One region of the Sphingobium sp. BYY-5 genome, then DNA from elsewhere that is predicted to be linked to it. Evidence: riboswitches for the same ligand, from Rfam matches in the RefSeq annotation. Region 1 holds a riboswitch; each other region holds the start of a gene.

What was found. A riboswitch is a leader RNA that binds a small molecule or an ion and turns the genes downstream of it on or off. The one in region 1 is predicted to bind cobalamin.
Region 2: another riboswitch for cobalamin. It lies ahead of MOK15_RS04565 (TonB-dependent receptor); the one in region 1 lies ahead of MOK15_RS18490 (cobalamin biosynthesis protein CobG).
Region 3: another riboswitch for cobalamin. It lies ahead of MOK15_RS16700 (CbtB-domain containing protein); the one in region 1 lies ahead of MOK15_RS18490 (cobalamin biosynthesis protein CobG).

What each region holds. Positions count from the first base shown of each region.
Region 1 covers NZ_JALEBH010000002.1:541,494-543,688, forward strand. The annotation lists gene MOK15_RS18490 (cobalamin biosynthesis protein CobG) at 1-866, opposite strand, end outside; cobalamin riboswitch at 1,114-1,335, opposite strand; gene MOK15_RS18495 (PepSY domain-containing protein) at 1,366-2,195, opposite strand, start outside.
Region 2 covers NZ_JALEBH010000001.1:934,052-936,246, forward strand. The annotation lists gene MOK15_RS04565 (TonB-dependent receptor) at 1-1,321, opposite strand, end outside; cobalamin riboswitch at 1,506-1,731, opposite strand; gene MOK15_RS04570 (TonB-dependent receptor) at 1,883-2,195, shown strand, end outside.
Region 3 covers NZ_JALEBH010000002.1:78,724-80,918, forward strand. The annotation lists gene MOK15_RS16690 (YjbE family putative metal transport protein) at 1-39, opposite strand, end outside; gene MOK15_RS16695 (CbtA family protein) at 205-915, opposite strand; gene MOK15_RS16700 (CbtB-domain containing protein) at 928-1,155, opposite strand; adenosylcobalamin (AdoCbl) riboswitch at 1,159-1,312, opposite strand; gene MOK15_RS16705 (histidine phosphatase family protein) at 1,310-2,002, shown strand; gene fghA (S-formylglutathione hydrolase) at 1,962-2,195, opposite strand, start outside.

The DNA of each region.
Region 1 (2,195 bases):
TGCGGGCAATCGGGAGAGCCTGGACAGGCGTCGATGCGCAGCAACCGCTCAGCCGGATCGCTCGACAGGCCGGGATAGTCGGCGGGGGCGCCTTCGCCCTCAACAAGAAGGATACGCCAGGGGGTGATACGCACACCCTGCCCGCCTTGCCCATCCATCATACGCGCGAAGGTGTCCGCATTCAGGCGGCCGAACGCCACACCATAGGCCGCTCCTCGGTCCCAGCGTCCGGGGACCAAGGGCGGCAAAGAAGGGGCGGGCTTGTCCGTGCCCGCCGCCCATATGGGCAGCGGCTTATCATGCCGGGCCATGCGTCCCGCCTGCGCTCCGCCGCTTGCCGCGAACCAGTGGGCGAGCGCGATCAGGGCGTCCACTTCCCGATGCCGTTCCACAACCACCCCGTTCGTCCGGCCGTCCGCGCGCAGCATGATGGCGCCGTCCACTGTTCGTTCGAGCCGGAAGTCCCCCGGCTTACCGGTGAGGACGGGCGCTGGGCCAGTATCGATGACAAATCCGACCTTGTCCGGCAGTTCCGGCAGTTCCGGCAGTTCGTCCAACCGTTCGAGCAATTCGCAGCCGATGCGATGGCTGGCGTCATCGTCCTGCCAATCCGGCGCGATCAGGATATTGCGCACGCCTTCACGGTCGGCATCGCTATCGACCAGGTCGAGGTCCAGCAGGCATTCGAGCAGCTTGGGCCATGTCGCCTCGCTCACGCCCCGGATTTGGAGGTTGGCGCGGCGTGTCACATCGATCTGGCCATTGCCGTGGGCGATCGCTGCCGCGCACAGGCCAGCAACCTCGGCCTGTGTCAGGCGGCCCAGGCGCGGCTTCACCCGCATCAGCAATCCGTCGCCCGCCATCATCGGGCGCCAGGCGTTTGGGCACCAGCCCCTGACCGCCCCCTTGCCCCTGCCTTCGCCGTCCCGGCCCACATAGCTTCTCCGCGCGCCCGGACGCAAAATGGCGGGGCTTGCCGGCATCACCGGTCGACGCGCAACGGCGGGCAGGCGCGACAGGCACCCGTCACCACGCGACCGTGCAGCCCCAGCCGCACAGCTTCGTCGCCCAGACGGAGAAGGACCGTGCCATGACCAACCCCTGGGTCAGGGCAAGAGCGACCACGGCACCGGCCGGTCTCCTGGCTCGCGGGTCATGGCTTGATGCACACCTTCCCGGCCCGGCGATCCGCCTGCCCAGTGGTTGCCCCCAAGGGGCCGATGCATCGCACTATCCGCTCACAGTTGCAGGGACAGCCGCGGAATTGGGAGCAAGGCCCCCGCACCGCATTCCCGATTATGCCCCTTGCGGAGCACCGGTGCGTTCATGGAATGCCCGGATCGCTCCAAAGGCATCACAGCTCCACTAGTCGAAACTCACGGTCGAGCCAAGCTGGGACTGTTGGTTGAGATGGTGGGCCTGGCCTTTGCGCCCGTTCCCTCCTCTCTTCAGCGCGAATAGCCGCCGCCAGCCGATCACCATGCCGCTCACGGAAATGGCCACACCGGCAATGGACAGGAACCAGATCAAGACGTGCCGCATGACCGGCCAGATGAGCAGCCAAGGCAGGTCCAGGCTGTGCAACGCGTTGAACAGCCAACGATAAGAGCGACCCCCAGCCCCCAACTGCCCGAGCAACGCCCCGGTCGCCGGATCGATGTGCAACCATGTGCGCGCGGGATCGACAAACTTCAGGCGCAGGATCGGTAGAGGCCGACTGTCATCCCGCGGGTCCCCGGTCGAATACCAATATCGATCCGGCTGTTCCAACCGCTCGACACCGACCAGCCGGGCACCCGGCATCGCATTGCGCGCCATGGCCAGGATGCGTGGCTGGTCAAGTATGATGGGTCGGCCATTCCGTCCATCCAGCAGTTCGGCCGGTTGCGGCCCCCAAATGGTGATGATGGGCAGGCCGCCCAGATAGGCGAACCGTATTTCTCTGGCATCGTGCCCGCGCCGAAGAAATATGGCGGGGTCAATGGCCGGAAAGACAGGTTGGGCGCGGGCGTAAAGGCGCGGCACGTCCGCCTGCCCCTTGTCGCGCAGGCCGCCCCATGGGCTCATCGACAGCCAGCCGCTGAACACCCAACCCACAAGGAACAGGCCGCCCAACAGCCCGACGACATGATGCCACTTCATCCAGCCGCGATAGGGACTGACGGAACCTGACTTGTACCGCCGGTTCAGGCGGA
Region 2 (2,195 bases), on a different contig from region 1:
GACCATCCATATAGCCGTAGAGTTCGTAATAGCCGGGATTCTTGACGCCCGTACCATAGGCGGCGCGGACACGCGTTCCGGTCGGCAGCGCGTAGCTGCCCTGGACGCGCCAGGTGGTGGTGTCCTGAAAGCGGTTATTGTCGTCGTAACGCACCGACCCGCCCAGCGAGAGCGCGCCGGCCGTCATCTCATATTGCCCGACCAGCCCGATATTGTCGGTATGCCGCCTGCCCATGAAGGCAAAGCTCGAAAGGTTCCGGAAACTCTCCCGCTCCACATCGATCGCGCCGGTGATGCGGTGCGTCACCGCTTCCGTGCCGAGGGTCAGGCTGGAAGAGAGGGAGCCTTTGTAGCGGCGACCCTTGTCACCATAGTCGAAGCCAAAGGCGTTATAGCCCTTGCGCGTCGTATCGGCGAACTGGCCCGACAGCGTGCTGATCCATCGCCCGTCCAGCCCGGTAAGCTGCGCCGATAGCAGGCCATAGAGCGCTTCGTTGCGATAACGGACACCGGGGCTGTCGACCGTGTAACCGAACAGAGGGCTGGTGGGATCGAACTCGCTGTTGTTGGTGTCGGCCTTGGTCAGGCTGTAGCGCAGCACGCCCGTCAGCTTGACGGCGTCGGTCGGCGTCCAGTTGACCTTGCTGGTCGCGCCCAGGCTTTGGGAGCCGATGTCCCGGTTGCCGCCGCGCGCGGTGGGATAGCCGTCCGTGTCATAATAAGAGGCGGACAGGGCGTAGTCGAAGCCGTCGCTGGCGCCCGCCACGCGCGCGGCGCTGCTGACCGTGCCGAAGGAACCGCCCTCGATCCGTCCGCTGATGCCCGGCGCCTCGCGACCCGACAGGGTGATATAATTGACCACGCCGCCGATCGCGTCGGAACCGTAGAGCGAGGATTGCTGGCCGCGCAGCACCTCGATCCGGGCGGCGGGATCGGCGATCAGCGTGCCGAAATCAAATTCGCCATAATAGGGATCGGCGGCCTCGATACCATCGATCAGCACCAGAACATGATTGGCTTCGCTGCCGCGCAGGCGGATTTGCGTCTGGCCGCCGACTCCGCCGATCCGGCTGATGGCGATGCCGGGCACGTCGCGCAGCACGTCGGACACGATGCGCGTCTGCCGCGCTTCCAGCGTGGCGGCGTCGATCACGGTGACGGACGCGCCGAGCTGGCTGGCCTTCACCCCTTCGCCGGAACGGGAGGCGGTGACGAGGATCTCATCGCCGGGGCGCGTGCCGGGTTCCGTTTCGGGCGCCTGAGCCAGGGCAGGCGTCGCCGCTGCCAGGGCCAATAGGGAAATAGTCTTTACAGTCTTCATCGGAGAGCCCCCTCCGAACGCCGGCAACGAAGGCAGGGCCTGCCGAACGCGCAACGCGATCGACCGGCGCATGGTGGCGGACTGGCGTTGTTGCGCCCGCATACCCCGCGCCGAAGCGGCCCCGGCCGCTTGGTCGTCGCTCGACGGACATTCTCCGTGCCCTGGTCTCTCCCTGGACCTGGGACAATGAGCGACCCACGCTGGCTGGTCTCCTGGCTCGCGGGTCGTCGCTTGATGCACACCTTCCCAGGGTCTCCCCCAGTGGCTGTCCCGGCCTGTTCCGGAACCTGTGCATCGCGCTCGCCGCTTACAGTTGCAGGGACAGCCCTGGATTTGCCGGCTCTTGTTAAGCCGCCTCACCATGTTCCCATTCAAGCCCCTCGCGGGGCACCGACGCGGTCATGGAGAACAGATATTCCCCACCATCATGCCCATAACGCGCCGCACCATTTTGGCAATGTGCTTTCGTCCGGCGCCTCTGTCGGGGGGAAGAGGGATGCTGCCCTTTCCATTTGCAAAGACGGTGAAAAACAACAAAGGGGGCGCATCAAGGGGAGCGCCATGAAGAAGCAGCTATTGTCCGCCATCCTGTTGGCCGTGCCAGCCACCGCCTGGGCTGAAGCGCCCGACGATGCGCCGTCCATCGTGGTGACGGGGGCGGGGCTGGACCTGCCGCCGGGCACGCCGGTCTATGGGTCGGTGGTGATCGACCGGCAGCGGCTGATGGACAGTGCTTCAGGCCGGATCGAGAGCGTGCTGGGCGATGTCGCGGGTTTCCAGCAGTTCCGCCGGTCAGACAGCCGGTCGTCCAACCCGTCCAATCAGGGGGCGACCTTGCGCGCGCTGGGCGGCAATGCGTCAAGCCGTACGCTGA
Region 3 (2,195 bases), 460 kb from region 1:
GGAGAAGTCGGCGACGATATGATGCCAGATGTCGTTCATAAATCCTCTCGCCATCCGGCAGGAGAGGGCGTCGGGACGCCAGCGCCTGAACGAACGGCCTTTGTCATGCGGATTGGGGCCGCCGCCGAATAGGAAGCGAAGCTGTCATCAGCCTTTCAGGGCGGCATGACTATCGCACGCAGCTTCACTTCCCCTGGCGGGCTGTTACTGGCGTTGCAGCAACCGCTCCGCCGACAGGCCGAACGCCACGCCGATCGTCGCCCACAGCACCAACTGGGTTGCCATGGCGGCAACGCGGAAATTCCACAGCAGGCTCGCGGGGAAATGTTCGGGCACCTCATCGATCGTGGGCAGCAGATATTGGCCCAGCATGACCAGCAGCAGATAGGCGCCGATCGCGAGCAGGACGGCATCGATCCTGCGCCAGGAGCGGGACAGCGCCATGCGCAGCCTGCCAGCAATCACCGCAGCGCCCAAGGACAGGACAATCATCGCGAAATAGGCGGCGGTGCGGACGCCCACCGTTTCATGTCGCCCGACGGCAGGCGGTGTCTGCGGATATTTGATCGCCGGCACGATCACGACCAGCAGGAAGGCCAGGCCCGCCAGTAGCAGCGCGAAGCTGCGCGGTCCCATCCGCCCGATCCGCCCGTAGCCATAAGCGAAAACCAGCGAAAAAATGCCGCCCACCGCAGCGCCATAAAGCGTCAACGCCGTGAGCAGCCCCGCGCCCTTCTGGGTAGCGCGGCTGACCAGTTCTTCCTCTCCGCCACCCATATCATGGGCGGCATGGGACGCTTCATAGGCGATGGCCAGGTCGACCTGCGGCTCGGCGATGACGCGCGCGCACAAGGTCGACAGCAGGGCCGCCAGAATGCCCGCCAGCATTCCGCGCCACAAGAGATCCTTGGTCATGTGATTGGGCTGTCAGTGGCAGGGGAAGCCGAGCAGATGACGGCCGTCATGCACATATTCATGCACATACATGCCGTCGAACAGGGCATAGGCACCTTGTTCGGTGCTGACGAAATAGAGAAAGATCATCGCGATCAGCAACCCGAACACGGCCCAGGGGGCGATATCCTCGATCGGAATTGCGGCCTGCCCGCGTACGGGAATGAAAACGTCGTCGAACAGGGCGGCATTGCTGGCCATGGTCATGCTCCTTTGCGGGATGTCGCGTCCCGATGGGGGTATCAAAAGCCCAGGAAGAAAATCTGGCTCTCGACGCGCGGCAAGGGCATCGATTACAGTGGCGCGACCGCGCCGGATTTGCACCGGCTTCCTCTTCCTGGACGCTGTCTGTCCTTTGAACCGGCAGGCGATCGGCGTCAACTGTCTGTCGGAGCTTTGCCTGACCCTTACGCTTACCCTTACCCTTACCCTTACCCTTACCCTGGTCTGTGCCGGTGCGACACGCTTCAGTCGATCGGGTGGCTTTGCCGGGCCGGAAGAGCCGCTGGACGATGCCGGTCGTCGCGCGGCCGTGGCGGCGATGGCGGGCGTGCGGTTTGATCGGCTCTTTTGCAGTCCCGCGCGGTCCGCGATGGAAACGGCAGCGGCCATGGCGCTGCCGGTGGAACCGGAAATCGCATTGCGTGACGTCGATCATGGCGCGTGGAGCGGGCGCACCATTATGGAGGTCGGTGCATCGCATCCCGATGGATTGGCAGCCTGGCTTGCCGATCCCGCCGCCGGCGCTCCGGATGGGGAGGATATGGCGAATGCCGCCGCGCGCATCGGCTCCTGGATCGATAGCCTGGCGGGGCAGACGTCAGGCCGGCCGGGGGCGATTACGCATCCGATGATGATCCGCGCCGCGCTGGCTCATATGCTCGACATGCCGTTGCGCGCGACCCTCGCCATCGACATCGCCCCGCTTTCATTCTGCCGCCTTTCCTTCAATCGGGCATGGCGCCTGCAGGCGCTTGGCGCGCTCCCTATTGATAGTGGTGGAAAGGCTAAAGCCGCTTACCATGCCAGCGCAGATGATCCTCCATGAAGGTGGAGATGAAATAATAGCTATGGTCATAGCTAGGCTGGACCCGCAGGTTAAGGTCGATCCCTGCGACGGAGCAGGCGGCTTCCAGCAACTCGGGCTTCAATTGTTCGGCCAGGAATGGGTCCGCCGCGCCCTGATCCACCAATAGCTCCGGCACTCGCGCGCCATCCTCGATCAGCGCGACGGCATCATG